Regions from separate parts of the Pseudoalteromonas sp. 13-15 genome, predicted to be linked through region 2. Evidence: predicted binding sites of a transcription regulator. Region 2 holds the regulator's gene; the other holds the start of a gene.
The links. The regulator MetJ, encoded in region 2, represses methionine synthesis genes. The targets are predictions, from matches to a motif close to TAGACGTCTAGACGTCTA.
Positions count from the first base shown of each region.

Region 1 (9,195 bases), 430 kb from region 2:
TGAACACTGGCCGTACTATCAATCAATTGGCTTTATAAAAGAGCTAATGAACAATCGCATGTACGCGCTGAGCTTGGATGGGATAAGTCGAGCGATAAAAGAACTGAGTTAACAGTGCTACAGGTAGTTATTTTTACATAAGCAAGGTTGAGCATAGTAAAACCTAAAAGCCCATTAAAAGTAGTTTCTGTTAATCGCAAGAACATATGCTACCACTGCAGAGTAGGAACGCGCGTCGATACAAGGTTAAAAAATTAAAAAACAGCAAATTGCCATTGCTAAAAGTTAGCAATATTATTCATGTAAAAAAATTTAGTTTTTTGATTTCCTTATAATGAGTGGCTTTTTGCTAAAGAGTCATATGTACAAAACGCATCGATGTTAGGAGTTTAACAGTTCATGACGAATGGAAAATTATTTACAATAATAGTACTTCTTATCTTCTATATGAAACAACGAGTAGAGTTTAGTTGTATAGGCAGCCCGCCATGAGGCTTATTTTAGATTTTACATTGGCATTTACTTAATATCAGAGTCACTCGGTGAGCCAATAGCCAAGCCAATACCGATACCAATCGCGATACCACCCGGTATACTAAAAGGTAGAAAGTCGAAAAATATACTACCTACAAAACCGATAACTGAACCGATAATTGCTCCTACAATCATATAAGGAGCCACTGCGCTTAGTGAGCTTGTATGCTCTTCATACTTTGCCATTTTAATACTCCCCTTAAAGTCATAATGTTAAAGCCACAACCTAACTACCATATCATTTATTAATTGCCAATAGGACTACTCATAGTTAAGCAGGCGTTCGTAGGTTTTCAAACTTTAGTTATTATTAAAGCGTGTTGGCCAATAGTTTTCTAACATATATAGGCGATAAAAAACTCATATCACGATTGTTATAAGCAAGGCAAAGCTGGAACGAGTTAAATGAGCATCTAGCCATTATTGTTCTTACAGCCTTAGAATAAGTTTGTGTAATCACATGAAATTACAAAAACTTATTCATTCCGCTTTAGCATGCGGCTTAATATATTGTTTAAAACAACCCAGTTTATGTGCAAAAAAACAAGAGTAATCTTGGTCGTTTTTCTCACTATGATAGAAGTTTTAAAAACTATATGTTGCTAATTAATAACTATGGAAACACCGCAGTATTTTGATGCTTCCTCCCTAAACAAATACTATGTAGATCGTTTTAATTTGCACATTTCACCTCGAACCTGAAATCACATCAACCTCCACACCACAAACGCAACAGCAAAACCAACTAAATACACTAAGCCTAACCACGTTAAGCTGCGCAATAGTACGCTGTGTTTAATGGCGGGCTCTGATCTCACAAGGCTAAAGTTAAGCCATGCAAAAACGGGGGTAGTGACAAAAGCAAGTGTCATGGCAAAAGTAAGCATTGGCCCCAGGGCCGATTTAAAAAATAAAATAACGGCCATACCGGCAAAGGCTTGCAGTACTAACCAAATATTTAAACTGTGTTTAGATTGCTTAAAACCAAGTAATTTATGTGACTCGTTAAGTGTACGTGCGTAGCCATCAAGCACGGTGAGTGTAGTGCCAAACATACATAAAAACGCAATGGCTGATACAAGCGGCCTTGCCCACTCGCCAATAGTCAGTGCATACATATCAATAAGCTGTTTAGCAAAGGCAACACCGCCAAGCTCAATACTGCTGCTTTGCCCGTATTGCACCAGCACACCTAAGCTAAAAAATACCAATGCTAAGCAGGCTGTTAGCCAATAGCCTACGTTAAAATCAAACAAGCCTTGGCTTTTAGTGACCGCTTGCTGAGTTTGTTTTTCTTTAAGCCACAGCGAACTAAGGGCTGATATTTCTATGGGTGCTGGCATCCAACCCATTAACGCGACCATAAAGCTGAGCATAGTAAGTTCGTACGGTGACGGGCCAATGTAGTCAGCTGGCGCCATTGGGCCATTACTAAATGCGATAACTAGCGCAATAACAGTAGCCAGTGTTAATAACCCCATTATGCCTTTGGCAACGCTGTCGAGCGCTTTAAAGTGCCCTAACAATAATATGGCTAAGCACACACCGAGCAATATCCAACATAGCAGGGTTACCTCTATCACTACAGGCAGTGCGTAATGCAGTAAGCTGGCGGTAAGTAGTAATACGCCTGCGGTATTAACAACTGCTGCGAGTATGTTTAGGCCTATAAAACTATAAAAATACACCGGGCCTTTGTTTTTATAGCCTTCTACTAAACTGTTTTTAGTGGCTAAGGTATATTCCATACCAAAGCGAAAAAACGGATATTTTAATACGTTAACAGCCAGTATTAACCAAAATAGTTGCCAGCCAAATAGCGCGCCAGCCTGAGTAGATGCAACTAAGTGAGACCCGCCAATTGCTGCAGTTGCCATTAAGATACCAGGGCCTAGTGCGCCTAAGTGAGATTTCCAAGAAGTGTGTGTTTGCTGCATTAATTTCTCAAATTATGTGTGTTATTCACTCTGGTTATTAATTTTCACAATTAATAACACCGAAGGCTGCATAACTTACCTAAATTAAAGGCAATAAAAAAGAGCCGTAAGGCTCTTTTTTATAGTACTTTGGGACTAAAAATTATTTTAGTTCCATCTCTTGGATGATTTCGTGCGCTATTTCTGGCGTTGTACTTACAGGCTTTTCGTGTAAATTTGCTTTTATTTGCCCTTTTCGATGTTTTAGTGCTGCATCGAGTTTTTTAGCTGCGCTTGCAATAGCTGGGTACATTACTTCGTTTTCCCCTTTTACTGATATTCGCGCACCTTCGTAATTAGTGCTAATTTCGGCTTGGATTTTATGATGCTCTTTAGACAAGATCATATCGAGAGAAATAAGTGATGGAAAGTGGCTCTCAATTTTAGAAAATTTTTCGTTGATGTGCTCTCTAATAGAGTCAGTAACTTCAACATGGTGACCAGAAAGATTAATTTTCATAGGGTATCCTTTTATTTGTTACCTCATAAATAGTATTGGGGGCTATTTAGATTAACACAAGGAAAAAAGAGAGATATTTGAGGTTTATTTGCGGTTTTTGGTGATTTAAATCATGTGTTGAGCAAAGTTTATGCAAAGCCCATAAATCATGGGCTTTCAGACGTCTAGCTGTGCTAGCTATTAATCTGTGTACGAGCAACAGTAGTCGGCAAAATCAATTACTTTTACTTTAAAGCTTACGTTAGCGTCTACATTAAACGACTCGCCCGCGTTAAATGTTTTCCACTCACTCTCGCCTGGTAATAAAATATCCCACTGGCCACCTAAAAGCTCCATGAGTTCTTTTTTACTGGTATCGAATACAAACTCACCCGGCTGCATAAAGCCTAATGTTTTGGTAGTTCCATCGCTAAATACAACCGTACGGCTTGACACTTTACCGTCAAAATACACGTTGGCCTTTTTAACTACGCTTACATTTTCAAACTGAGACATTTTAGCTCCTGCTATTAATTTAAAGATCTTTATTTATAAATTTTATCGCACTACCTTGCCTGATAGCTTACTTTCTTGCAAGAAAAGCAGTAACGCTTAATACCAATTCGCAATAATGCTTAATCATTTTTAGGGTCTAAAAGTGTCGCTATCTGCGTTAAAAAATCCTCATTTAGAACAACTAAATAACGAATTTTTTGCCTAGCTATCAACACGTTTATCTATTCTCAAAATAGATCACTTAATTAAGCGGATTGGTATAAGATGAAGTTGTTTCATATATGGGCATAAAAAAACCCGCACATTAGCGGGTTTTTAAGTTACTTAACTTATTTAATCAAAAACGATTAAAAAAGTGCGTTTGCTTTACTTACAATGTTTTCAACCGTAAAGCCAAAGTGCTCAAACAACTCGTTAGCTGGTGCAGACTCACCAAAGGTGGTCATACCGACTACGGCGCCATTTAGGCCTACATACTTGTACCAGTAATCAGCAATACCTGCCTCTACCGCTACGCGACGTGAAACGCTTGCTGGTAATACGCTTTCTTTGTACTCAGGCGATTGATCTTCAAATGCATCAGTACATGGCATAGATACAACACGTACCTTTTTACCTTGGCTGCGTAATTCAGTAGCTGAATCTTGTGCTAATTGCACCTCAGAACCGGTTGCAATAATAATTAGCTCTGGGTTGCCGTCACAGCTAAGGATGTAACCACCCTTTTTGACGTCGCTTAGCTGTTGTGCGTCACGCGCCTGTTGCTCAAGACCTTGGCGTGTGAATATTAACGATGTAGGACCGTCTTTACGTTCAATAGCTTGTTGCCATGCAATTGCTGACTCAACTTGGTCACACGGGCGCCAGTTATAAAGGTTAGGCGTTAAACGCATGCTGGCAATTTGCTCTACTGGTTGGTGAGTTGGACCATCTTCACCTAAACCAATTGAATCGTGCGTGTATACAAAAATACTTGGTTGCTTCATTAATGCAGCCATACGAACCGCGTTGCGTGCGTATTCCATAAACATTAAGAATGTTGCACCGTAAGGAATAAAGCCTTTATGAAGTGCAATACCGTTCATAATTGCCGACATACCAAACTCACGCACACCGTAGTAAACGTAGTTACCACTTGCATCGTCCGCTGTTAGGCCTTTAGAGCCTTCCCAAATTGTTAAGTTTGAACCTGCTAAATCGGCAGAGCCACCCATAAATTCTGGTAATAATGGACCAAATGCATTTAATGCATTTTGTGACGCTTTACGAGATGCTGGATTTGCCGGGTTTGCTTGTAACTGCTCAATATACGCTTGTGACTTTTCAGCCCAATCGGCAGGTAAATCTGAATTTGTACGGCGTTTGTACTCAGCTGCAAGCTCTGGGAATGCTTTTGCATAGGCTGCAAACTTTTCGTCCCAGCTTGATTCAAGCTCTTGGCCTTTAGCTTTTCCATCCCACTGTGCGTAAATGTCTTCAGGGATTTCAAATGCATCGCCCGTCCAACCTAAAAACTCACGCGATGCTTTAATTTCCTCATCGCCAAGTGGTGCACCGTGACAGTCGTGGCTACCCGATTTATTCGGTGAACCGTAACCAATAATTGTTTTACAACAAATTAGTGTTGGTTTATCAGTCACGCTTTTTGCTTCGCTAATTGCAGCACTTACTGCATCGCTGTCGTGGCCATCAACGTCACTAATTACGTGCCAGCCGTACGCTTTAAAACGTGCTGGTGTGTCATCGCTAAACCAACCTTCAACTTCACCATCAATAGAAATGCCGTTGTCATCCCAAAAAGCAACCAGCTTGCCTAGGCCTAATGTGCCGGCAAGCGAACAGGCTTCATGCGAAATGCCTTCCATTAAACAACCGTCGCCCATGAATGCATAGGTATGGTGATCAACAATGTCGTGACCTTCACGGTTAAATTGTGCCGCAAGCGCTTTTTCAGCAATTGCCATGCCTACCGCATTTGTGATCCCTTGGCCTAGTGGGCCCGTAGTGGTCTCGATACCTGGCGCATAACCGTATTCTGGGTGGCCTGGTGTTTTAGAGTGCATTTGACGGAAGTTTTTAATTTCGTCCAACGGTAAATCATAACCACTTAAGTGCAATAAAGAATAGATAAGCATTGAACCGTGGCCGTTTGACAGTATAAATCGATCTCGGTCTGCCCACTCTGGATTTGATGGATTATGTTTTAGATAATCGCGCCATAATACTTCTGCGATATCAGCCATGCCCATAGGGGCTCCAGGGTGACCAGATTTGGCCTTTTGTACTGCGTCCATTGACAAGACGCGAATAGCATTTGCAAGTTCTTTGCGAGATGGCATGAATTCTCCTACCTTATATATGTATTTGCGCGGGTATTTATGTGTTCGTTTATGTACTCAAGTTACAAGAGCACTTTTATTGCGACCATTCTTACTTATTGTGGGGGCTGTGTGCAATTAAAAACCCTATAAAAATGAGGTATTATGAATATTTTTTAAGACCATAATGTCATAACTAATTTAATTTAGACGTCTAGGCGTAAAAACACTATGCAAGGTGTTTCGTTTTAGATAAAATACGCCCCTTAATTTTTTAGCGCTAATACCGACGTTTGTGAAGCGCAATATTTGTGAGCATAATTACAATGGCAAAACATTTATTTACTTCTGAATCTGTTTCTGAAGGTCATCCGGATAAAATCGCCGACCAAATCTCTGATGCGGTTCTTGATGCTATCCTAGAGCAAGACTCTCATGCCCGCGTTGCGTGCGAAACATACGTGAAAACAGGTATGGTTATGGTTGGTGGTGAAATCACTACTAGCGCATGGGTTGATATAGAAGAGATTACGCGTAAAACAGTACGTGAAATTGGCTACACACATTCAGACATGGGTTTTGATGCTGACTCGTGTGCAATTTTAAACACCATTGGTAAACAGTCTCCAGACATTAACCAAGGTGTTGACCGTACTAGCCCAGAAGAACAAGGCGCTGGTGACCAAGGCTTAATGTTTGGTTACGCATGTAACGAAACTGAAGTGTTAATGCCTGCACCTATTACGTATTCTCACCGTTTAGTTCAACGTCAAGCACAAGTACGTAAAAGCGGCGAGCTTAACTGGTTACGTCCAGATGCAAAATCTCAAGTTACTTTTGCATACGAAAACGGTAAGCCAGTAGGTATTGATGCGGTTGTTCTGTCAACTCAGCACAGCGAAGACATCTCTCAAAACGATTTAGTAGAAGCTGTGATGGAAACCATCATCAAGCCAGTACTTCCTGCTGAACTAATCACAAGCGCAACTAAGTTTTTTATTAACCCAACAGGCCGATTTGTAATTGGTGGTCCAATGGGTGACTGTGGTTTAACAGGTCGTAAAATCATTGTTGATACATACGGCGGTATGGCACGTCACGGTGGTGGTGCTTTCTCTGGTAAAGATCCATCAAAAGTTGACCGTTCAGCTGCATACGCTGCACGTTACGTCGCTAAAAACGTAGTGGCTGCTGGCCTTGCTGATAAGTGTGAATTACAAGTATCTTACGCAATAGGTGTTGCTGAGCCAACCTCTATCAGTGTTGAAACCTTTGGTACTGGTAAATTAGAAGAAGCACGTTTAATCGAATTAATTCGTGAACATTTTGACCTACGCCCTTACGGCTTAATTCAAATGCTTGATTTAGAGCGCCCTATCTACCTTCCTACTGCAGCTTACGGCCACTTTGGCCGTGACGAATTCCCATGGGAACGCACAGATAAAGCTGACGCACTTCGCGCAGCAGCGGGTCTTTAAGACTAAAGCAAAAAAACGGCCCTTTTAAGGGCCTTTTTTATAGCTAGCAATTATGTAACGCAACGCTAATTCATAGTTTAAAAAATAACTATTAATTGGTCCTCGAACTTTTTTATACTTTAGGTATATACTCATTTAATTATAAAGCTTTAGGGATATTTAAATGACCGATCACTTTCGCGTTATGTTTGCTGGACTCGCTGATAACGTTGACTCAAAAACAGCGTGTACAACACTGGCGGCAAAACTAAAAATCTCAGAAGAAAAAGTAGCCTTATTTTTTAAAGGTAAGCCTTTATTTGCGCCTAGCGATAAAAACAAAGCATTGAAACAAGCTAAGCTACTTGTGGGAATGGGCATTAAAAGTAAGCTTCAAGCTGTATCGACAAATACTGAAAAAGCCACTCAAACGGTAAGTGATAGCCAGCGAGATGAGCGTATTTTTGACGCATTAGACTACATAACCAGCAGTTTAATCAGGCTAGAAGAAAAACTCGAAGACCTTGAGCAGCGCTTACCTGAAAACCAAACAAAAAACCCTGAAGTAGATGAAGACGAATGGCAAGACGAAGAGCTATTACTGGACGAGGAACTAATAACTCAGCCTAAAAAACGCAGTAATGCATTGCTTTATTCGTTAATAGCTACGGTTGTTACGTTGCTTATTATACTTGCGGTGTACTTGGCGTTTCCTGCTTTATTTGCTTTTTAATTAGTTGGTAAGTTTGAAAAATGAGCGATTCACGCGCCCAAATAAGAAAATCAATTCGCGAATTACGTAATAATTTGTCTAATGAACAGCAAAATTTAGCATCTCAATCTTTAAGTATGAATTTTATTCAATACTTAAAAACAAAAAAAACAGCTAAAAACCAACATATTGCCATTTATTTAAGTAACGACGGAGAGCTTGATACCTCCTTGTTAATTAAAGAATTATGGAACTTAAATCACGTTATTTACCTACCAGTAATACACCCATTTAATGGCGCCACTTTGCTGTTTCAGCGCTATGAGAAAAACTCACCCATGAAGGCAAATCGCTATGGTATCTTTGAACCTAAGCTAAATTGCAGTCAAATATGCCCTTTACCCGAGCTGGACTACTTACTTATGCCATTAGTTGCATTTGATAATCAAGGTAATCGCTTAGGAATGGGAGGTGGGTTTTACGATAGAACACTGGCTCGTTTACACGATGAAAACTGGCAAAAACCACGACTTATAGGCCTTGCACATGAGTGCCAAAAAGTTGATGTATTGCCAATAGAGTCTTGGGACGTACCGCTTAAAACCATAATAACACCGAACAAAAATTACTGCTGGTGATGTGATTATTCGCATACTTGCAGCACACGTTTGACATACATGAGCACAAAATAATGACACAAGACGAATTAAAAAAAGCAGCAGCATGGGCTGCACTCGAGTTTGTAAAAGAAAACACGATAGTAGGTGTAGGCACAGGCTCAACCGTTAATCACTTTATTGATGCCCTTGGCACAGTTAAAGACACTTTGGTAGGTGCAGTATCAAGCTCTGAAGCTTCTACAGCGCGTTTAAAAGAGCTCGGTATTGAAGTATTTGAGCTAAACGATATCGATGCACTCGATGTTTACATCGACGGCGCGGATGAAATTAACGCTCAAAACGAAATGATTAAAGGCGGTGGTGCTGCACTTACCCGTGAAAAAATTGTGGCTGCAGTTGCTAAGCAGTTTGTGTGTATTGTTGATGACACTAAACTAGTGGACACATTGGGGGAATTTCCGCTTCCAGTTGAAGTTATTCCAATGGCGCGCAGCTACGTAGCACGTGAGTTATTAAAGTTAGGCGGCGACCCAGTCTACCGCCAAGGTGTGGTTACCGATAACGGTAACGTTATTTTAGACGTATATAATTTAAATATTACCAATGCTAAGCAACTTGAGACA
Region 1 covers NZ_CP019162.1:3,270,061-3,279,255, reverse strand. Annotated here, with positions in the region: gene ATS72_RS15190 (vWA domain-containing protein) at 1-112, shown strand, start outside; gene ATS72_RS15185 (hypothetical protein) at 520-720, opposite strand; gene ATS72_RS15180 (NRAMP family divalent metal transporter) at 1,239-2,471, opposite strand; gene hpf (ribosome hibernation-promoting factor, HPF/YfiA family) at 2,614-2,970, opposite strand; gene ppnP (pyrimidine/purine nucleoside phosphorylase) at 3,151-3,465, opposite strand; gene tkt (transketolase) at 3,813-5,804, opposite strand; gene metK (methionine adenosyltransferase) at 6,110-7,261, shown strand; gene ATS72_RS15155 (hypothetical protein) at 7,425-7,973, shown strand; gene ATS72_RS15150 (5-formyltetrahydrofolate cyclo-ligase) at 7,994-8,590, shown strand; gene rpiA (ribose-5-phosphate isomerase RpiA) at 8,644-9,195, shown strand, end outside.
Region 1: metK (methionine adenosyltransferase) is a predicted target of MetJ. The motif match lies at 5,991-6,008, and genes of this name have one in related genera.

Region 2 (9,195 bases):
AGACGTGCAATTACAAACTCCTATGCAAGTATTCACTAAAGATGGCCTCTTGATCAATCAATTTGGTGAAAAACGTCGAATTCCGGTCACTATTGATGAAATCCCACAACCTTTAATTGATGCATTTTTAGCAACTGAAGATAATCGCTTTTATGACCATATAGGTATAGACCCTATTGGTATAGTTCGCTCTGCTATTGTTCTTATTTCTACAGGCGAGAAAAAACAAGGTGCTAGTACTATTACCATGCAACTTGCACGTAATTTTTTCTTAACCCGAGAAAAAGCTTATATCCGTAAAATAAAAGAGATATTCATCGCTCTACACATAGAAAATGTACTTACTAAAGATGAAATTTTAGAACTTTACCTAAACAAAATCGAGCTAGGTAACCGCGCCTTTGGTATTGGAGCTGCCGCTCAAGTTTATTACGGTAAAGAGTTAAAAGACTTAACGCTTGCTCAAATGGCGATGATTGCTGGCTTGCCAAAAGCGCCTTCGGCGTTAAACCCAATTCGCAACCCTACCCGTGCAAAAGCACGCCGTAATGTTGTACTTGGTCGTTTATTAACTGAAAACTACATAACACAAGACGTGTATGATGATGCAACAAGCCAACCTATTACCGCTTACTTTCATGGTGCTGAAATAGATTTATACGCACCGTACATTTCTGAAATGGTGCGTGCAGAAATGGTTTCACGTTACGGAATAGACAAGGCATATAATTCAGGCTTTAAGATATTTACCTCTGTTGAGTCTAAAGTACAAAAAGCGGCGCAAACCGCGCTAGTTAATAATCTTCATAGCTACGATATACGTCATGGCTTTAGAGGTCCAACCGCTATTTTATGGGATCCTGAAAAACAATCAGCGCTAAGTGAAGATAAAATACTAGCTAAACTCAATGAAGCCAAAGAGATAGGTACATTAAAAGCAGCTGCTGTTATTAACGTGGATGAAAAAAATGCCACAGTATTGCTTAAAAATGCAGAGCAAATAAATCTGAATTGGGACAACTTAAAATGGGCACGCAAATATATAACTCGTTATCGCCAAGGTTTTGCTCCAACTACGGCAACTGAAATATTAACGCCAGGAATGCAAATCTGGGTGCGTAAAAACAGCAATAACGAGTATGAACTAAGCCAACTACCTGAAGCATCAAGCGCAATTGTTTCACTTGACCCACAAGATGGCCGTATTAAAGCCATTGTTGGCGGCTATAGCTTTGAACAAAGCCAATACAACCGAGCTATTCAAGCAAAGCGCCAAGTGGGGTCAAACATAAAACCATTTATTTATTCTGCAGCGCTTGAAAACGGCTATACGCTCGCCTCTATTTTAAACGATGCGCCAATTAATCAGTGGGATAAAAGCCAAGGTGTGGCATGGCGGCCTAAGAACAGTCCGGCTGTTTACAATGGCCCAATTAGAATTCGTCGCGCGTTAGCACAATCTAAAAACGTAATATCAGTTCGCTTGCTCCGAGGTGTTGGTTTGCAACGAACAGCAGATCACTTACTAAAATTTGGCTTTAAAAATTCAGACATCAACCGCAGTGAATCCTTAGCACTGGGCAGTGCTTCAATTACTCCAATTGAACTAGCACGCGGTATGAGTGCATTTGCGAATGGTGGGCATTTGATTGAGCCGTACTTTATCTCAGAAATCCAAGATGCTTACGGTAATAGTTTGTTTAAAGCTAATCCTTCAGTAGTGTGTGACGACACTTCAGCTCAGTCATTAACCCCAGACAATACTACTGGATTATTCCCACAACAAAATACAGATACGCCACAATTAAAATGTGCCCCTCAGGTCATATCAAAACAAAATGCATTTTTAATTGCTCAAGCAATGCATAGCGCTGTTTGGGGAGGCGGAAACTGGTCACATAAAACGGGTTGGTCAGGAACAGGTTGGCGCGCTCAAGCATTAGGCCGTCGTGATCTATCAGGAAAAACAGGCACAACTAATGACTCTGTAGATACTTGGTTTAGTGGCTTTAATCGAAATGTTATGACCTCGGTATGGGTTGGTTTTGATAACCCTGGCAACCCGCTAGGCAGAACTTCATATAATAATAATCTTGATAGCGGGCAAATATCAGGGGCTGAATCTGGCGCTAAAACAGCACAGCCAGCTTGGGTTGAGTTTATGAAAGTTGCGCTTGAAGGTAAACCTGAAGCCCCCATAGAGCCGCCAGAAGGTTTAGTGTCTATTCGGATTGATTTAGAAACCGGTTTATTAAGTCATAAAAATGATTACACCAGTCGCTTTGAGTATTTTGACAAAGGCACCGCCCCCACAAAATACGTAATGTCTCAACCAACAGATATATTTGAAGAAGACACTAAAACAGAAGAAGAACTGTTTTAAATAAAGAACGGCAGCCATTGGCTGCCGTTTTTAGTTGATACCAAATTTAGCTATTCTAAATAAGAATTTTTTAACGCATGTAGCGACACGTTTAGCCCCGCAAAATGATTAGGTATTATTGCGGATTGATACAAGGCCCTTGTAACCTTTATTTTATATTTTGTACCAGCCAATATAAGTCAGAATGAATACCCGCCGCGGTTACTTCCTTACCCGCACCAGGTCCTTGAATCACAAGAGCGTTAGCGCTATACCACTTACTATTAATGACAAAAATATTATCGCCAGGTGTTAAATTAGCTAACGCATCACCAATAGGAGTATAAGTAATACCTACTTGAGCGGTTACTTTGTTTTCCGTAATTTCAAGTAAACCCGTGTAACGAAGTACGGAACTTTGTGCTTTGGCATTTGCAGCATGAGCGTCAATAAAGTCATTGAGGGTGGATTCATTAGCCAAAAAGTCGTCCCAACTTCCTATAGCAAGCGTTTCGGGCATGAGTGCTGATAAGCTTATATCATCAAGGTCGAGTTCTAAACCAAGCTCTCTGGCAAGTATAAGCAGTTTACGCTGCATATCACGCCCTGATAAATCTTCACGCGGATCGGGCTCTGTGAACCCCATCTTTTGTGCTTCAAGCACCAGATCAGAAAATGGTATTGTTCCGTCAAACTTACTGCATAACCACGATAACGTGCCTGAAAAAACACCTTCAATACGAGTGATTTTGTCACCACTGTTTTGCAAATCTGCCAATGCAAAGTTAACAGGTAAGCCTGCACCTACGCTTGTGTTGTAGCGCCAATGCAAATTTCGCTCACTAATACTCGTACGCAAAGCTTTATACCATGCTGTATCAGCAGTTCCAGCGTATTTGTTAGCACTGATCAAGTGGCAATCTAATGCAACAAACTCCGGGTATAACTGGCTAAATGCCTCGCTTGCGGTAATATCAACAACCACTTTATGCTCATAATCAAGTTCACTAATTATGTTTAGTAATGTTTGGTTATTATAAGCTTTGCTTTCTGAGAGAAAATGCTTTTTCCAATCAGCAATGTTTATACCACTGGGGTTAAAAAGTAACGTTTCAGAGCGTATTAACCCAACCAATTTAATTGTAAAGTCATCAGAGAAACGCTCGAATTGAGCTGACAACTGCTCTATAAATACCTCTCCCACATTTCCAAGGCCCGCGATTATTAAAGCAACTTCTTGGCCTTTATTAATAAGCTTATCGTGTAAAACACTGAGTATATCGCTATCTATAACCTGATCCGTTAATAGTAAAATGTATCCACTGTCTTGGTGAGTAAAGCGGGGCTCGATGGCATGAGCATTTAACGTATCAATAGCCAATACATTCAATTTTGAAATATCATTAACAGGCGCAACAACCGCACAGCCATTTAAGCTCGACTCGCTAATGTTTGCTCTACCCTCAAAATAACTAACAACTTTATATGTTGAAGCAGAGGGGACAACTAAATAAGTTTCACCATTTTGACTAAAGTGATGAATGCTGTGTTGAATAAGCTGGCTAACATCTGCGACTTCGCCTTCGGCCAGCTTTTCAACTGTTAATAAATCGATGTTGTTTAACGTGGTAATAAAACGCTTTTGTTTTACATTTCCTTCTTTAACTATATCTGTAGGCGTTGCTTGCACATCAAAACTACTACGAACAGATAGTTTTATATCGCTGCTTCTTAAAGGAGAAAGCGTTTTAGCGTGTAAAACAGGATTACCTAATCGCGCTAATAGGTTAGCTTGACCTCTACATACTTTATTGTATTTAACCGCTTTACTAACTTTGCGAGGGTCTGTGCTGTATACACCTTGTGTATCAGTCCAAATACACACCTGCTTAGCATGGCAGTAATTAGCGAGTAAGGTTGCACTATAGTCACTCCCATTGCGACCAAGTGTAACCGTGTCACCCAACGTATTTGATGCAATAAAGCCTGTGACAACATTAATGTAGTCTGGGGTTATAAACTTCGCACATTGCTGCGCATTTTGGGTATGTAACAATTGCCCATTATTTAATGTAAAAAGTGTTCGAGCATCAAGGTCACAAGCATTAATATTTAATTGCGTAAGGTAAAGCGCCAATAAGCGTGCAGATCAGACCTCACCATAAGCAAGTAAGGGAGCCTCTTCCAAGCCTTGGTTTTTTATCAATTCACTAATCGCTGTTAGTTCACTATGCAAACGCGTTAAAGCAGTTCGCTTAAGATCTGCATGGAGTAACTGTGTGATTAAATCAGTTTGATGATTATTTAATTGCAGCAATATATCAGCAACGACATGCGTATCTTGTTGCTGATAGCTTTGCCATAACTTCACCAAAGTATCGGTTGTTTTTCCCGCCGCAGATACAACAACACAATCGCCCGGCTGAGTATGCTCTAAAATAATACTCGCAACCCGCTCATACCGCTGAGCCGAACTAAGGCTTGAACCACCAAATTTATGTACTGTTTGTGTCATATTGTTCACCAAAGCGCTGGATGAGCGGCACTTAATTTAATGTCACCGCCTGCTCCTTTGTTTAAATTTACTTTACTGCCTGGCTTTACAAGCTGAAACACGCGCTCTAAATCAGCTAATAAGTCGTTTATATCTTCTATACCTACTGAAACTCGAATAAGTGTATCGCCCACTCCCGCTTCAAGACGAGCTTTAGGCTCCATGCCAGCATGGGTCATGGTTGCAGGATGGCATATTAGGCTCTCTACTCCGCCCAAAGACTCTGCCAAGCTAAAGTCACGTAAGCTGGTTAAAAACGCCGCAGCATCGTTTATGTCACCTTTAATATTAAAACTCACCATGCCACCAAAGCCTAGTTGCTGCGCTTTGGCTAATTCATGCTGCGGGTGTGATTCAAGACCAGGGTAATAAACTTGGCGAACAAATTCCGACTTTTCTAGGTATTTAGCAATCGCTAATGCGTTTTCTTGATGCTGCTTTAAACGCACATTTAGTGTTCGCAACCCACGCAATGTTAAATAACTATCAAATGGCGCACCTGTAATACCTATATTATTTGCCCACCATGCCAGTTCATCGCCCAGCTCTTGTGAAGCGGCAATCACCGCACCGCCCACTACATCTGAATGACCATTAATGTACTTGGTGGTGGAATGTACAACTATATCAACACCAAATTTAATAGGGTTTTGTAATGCTGGTGATAAAAATGTGTTATCGGCAGCGACTAAAGCACCGCACTGTTTAGCAACATCGGTTATTGCTTTAATATCAGTTAAGCGTAGTAATGGGTTACTTGGTGTTTCTATCCAAATTAGCTTAGGCTTAATTGCTAAAATTTTATCTAAACTTTGTGCTTGTGTTAAATCTAAAACTTCTAGCTTGAGCAAACCGCGCTTTTGCAGTGAAGTAAATAAACGATAGCTTCCGCCGTAACAATCATGTGGGATCACTAACGTATCGTCATGATTCAGGATTTGCGTAGCCAAATGAACGGCAGACATACCCGTGGCAGTAATAATACCGCGTGCGCCACCTTCAAGCTCAGCCAAGGTTTCGGCTAAAATATCACGATTGGGGTTACCACTTCGCCCGTAATCGTATTGACGCTTTGTATCAAAGTCGGCAAACGAATAGGTGGTTGATAAGTAAATAGGTGCGACAACTGCGCCATGATGTTTGTCTGCTTCAACACCACTTCTTACTGCAATGGTTGCTTTATTTTTTTCGCTCATATTCGTCACCTATTTAGTTTGGATGTTTAGACGTCTAAAAGAGTAATTTATCTTATTAAAGATGTCAAAACATTTAAAGCTCTAGATGGCTAAGAAACTAGTATTTGACTATCTTTTTTAAATCGATAGAATTTCACGCATATTCATATGTATTGTAGTGCATATGAGCAATTATTAATCTGAGGCGACGATACATCTTATGGCTAAATGGAATGGTGAGTATATTCACCCATACGCAGAACACGGGAAAAAATCAGAACAAGTAAAAAAAATTACCGTTTCAATCCCACTAAATGTATTAAAGGTATTAACGGACGAACGCACGCGTCGTCAAATTAATAACCTACGTCATGCAACAAATAGTGAATTACTTTGTGAAGCATTTTTACATGCATTTACCGGTCAACCTTTGCCTAACGACGACGACTTACGTAAGGATAACGCCGAAAAAGTACCTGAGGAAGTGAAAAAAATAATGCAAGAAATGGGGCTAGAAGTGCCTGTTTTAAACGAAGACTAAACGTAATTTAGACACAAAAAAAACCTCAATTAATTGAGGTTTTTTTGTGTCTAAATTACGACTTAGTCGTTATTCCATATAGTTTTCTGGTAAATCAATTTGTGCAACACCTGACTCTACAGCAGCTATTGCAACCGCTTTTGCAATGCGTGGTAATAAACGAGGATCCATTGGTTTTGGAATAATATACTTATCACCAAACTCCAGCTTATCAACACCCGCAGCCGTCAGTACTTCAGCAGGTACAGGCTCTTTGGCAATACTTCTTATCGCTTCTACAGCTGCAATTTTCATTTCATCATTTATTGCACTGGCGCGTACATCAAGAGCACCGCGGAATATAAACGGAAAACACAGAACATTATTAACTTGGTTAGGGTAATCTGATCGACCCGTTGCCATAATTAGATCGTTTCGAGCAGAATGAGCCAGTGCAGGATCAATTTCTGGATCTGGGTTTGAACAAGCAAACACAACTGGTTTTTCTGCCATTAATTTTAAATCATCGGCAGCTAATAGATTAGGCCCCGATACACCAACAAATACATCTGCATCTTCAATAACATCTTGCAACGTGCGCTTGTCTGTATTGTTAGCAAAAAGTTTTTTGTATTCATTTAAGTCATCACGACGAGTATGAATAACACCTTTACGGTCAAGCATATAAATGTGCTCGCGCAAAGCACCACACTTAATTAACAGCTCCATACAAGCAACCGCAGCAGCACCAGCACCCAAACACACAATAGTCGCATTTTCGATAGACTTGCCTTGCACCTCAAGCGCGTTCAACATACCCGCAGCAGTTACAATGGCTGTACCGTGCTGATCATCATGAAATATCGGAATACTGCAACGCTCAATCAATGCTTTTTCTATTTCAAAACACTCTGGCGCCTTAATATCTTCAAGGTTAATTCCGCCAAACGTGTCGGCAATATTAGCAACTGTATTAATAAAGTCTTCAGTAGTGCGGTGTTTCACTTCGATATCAATAGAATCAAGGCCAGCAAATCGCTTAAACAGTAACGCCTTACCTTCCATTACAGGTTTTGAAGCAAGTGGGCCTAAATTACCTAAGCCTAGAATTGCAGTACCATTAGTGATAACCGCAACCATATTCCCTTTACCTGTGTATTTATAAGCGTTTGCAGGGTCTGCAGCGATTTCACGTACGGGCTCTGCAACTCCTGGGCTATATGCTAATGCGAGATCTTTTACCGTTTCAGCAGGCTTTGTTAGTTCAATGCTAATTTTTCCTGGAACGGGGTGCGAATGATAGTGTAGTGCTTGTTCACGAAAGTCTGACATAACGCGATTGTATCCTGCAATTAAAGTAAAAGTGAGAGGTGAAGTTTAGGCTACGATACCCTTATTATTTTTAAATTCCAAGCAATATCAGGTCTATCCTGTTATATGCTAGTTCGATTAATTTTAAGAGGTTTTTCAATAACTTTTGTAAATTATATCGACACTTTATAAATAAAAATTCATCCAATAACGGATTCTAAAGGCACATTTGTTCTTTCATTATTTTTTATAAAACATCTTAATAAAGTACTATAAAAATAAGCAAAAATAGGCTTATTCACATACTTTAAAAACATATAACTTCACGTTAGCTACATTTAACTACTTAGTTAAAAATGAACTAATTAAAAATATAGAGAATAATTTGCGGTTTGTCTGTAAAGGTTTATGCATATTCAGAATAAGAACAGGAAATAGTTATGCATAGCAGGGAAATATGAAAATCGAGCAATAAGCTAAATAATTTGTTATTTAGTTGTCCTATATTAAAAAATATTGACGCCGTTCGTGTAACACTTAATTTTTTAAATCGAAACGTTATTACTATTAAATTGGTATAACTAAATTAAAAGCATAAAAAAAGCACCCTAAGGTGCTTAATTTAACAAGACAGCAAAAATTACTTCTTGCTACCAAGTGCACCGAAACGCTTGTTGAAACGATCAACACGTCCGCCAGTGTCTAAAACTTTTTGCTTACCAGTGTAAAAAGGGTGACACGCTGAACATACGTCAAGGTGAATGTCTTTACATAGAGTAGAGCTTGTTTCGAATTTATTGCCGCATGAACAAGTTGCAGAAATTACTTCGTACTTAGGGTGAATACCTTCTTTCATAGAAACCTCTAGTTAAGGCCGCATCGCTCTCCAAACCCGAAGTCTGGCACCATACGTCGTTAAAACAAATTTGTTGGTCGCGGATTTTATCCAACTACCATCAAACACACAAGCTATTATTAACTGTTTTGCTAAAAAAGTAGGCAGACACTTAAGCAAGCAATATTTGCTAGTAGGTTTTTAACGTTATTTTTAGTACATTACATCATTAATTTTATGAGTTGAGTTGCTATGTGTTTTGCTGAAGTCGCTATAAAAGTCCCCTTACCGCGCACCTTTGATTATAAAGTAGATAAGCAACTCGATGGCATGGCATCACCACTTAAACCGGGTATGCGTGTGTTGGTGCCTTTTGGTAACCAAAAAAAAGTCGCCGTTGTTTTAGCTATTAAAAGCAAGACCGACGTCCCCGAAAAC
Region 2 covers NZ_CP019162.1:2,838,661-2,847,855, reverse strand. Annotated here, with positions in the region: gene ATS72_RS13190 (penicillin-binding protein 1A) at 1-2,383, shown strand, start outside; partial or broken gene metL (bifunctional aspartate kinase/homoserine dehydrogenase II) at 2,532-4,877, opposite strand; gene metB (cystathionine gamma-synthase) at 4,883-6,112, opposite strand; gene metJ (met regulon transcriptional regulator MetJ) at 6,312-6,632, shown strand; gene ATS72_RS13170 (malic enzyme-like NAD(P)-binding protein) at 6,702-7,943, opposite strand; gene rpmE (50S ribosomal protein L31) at 8,563-8,778, opposite strand; gene priA (primosomal protein N') at 9,010-9,195, shown strand, end outside.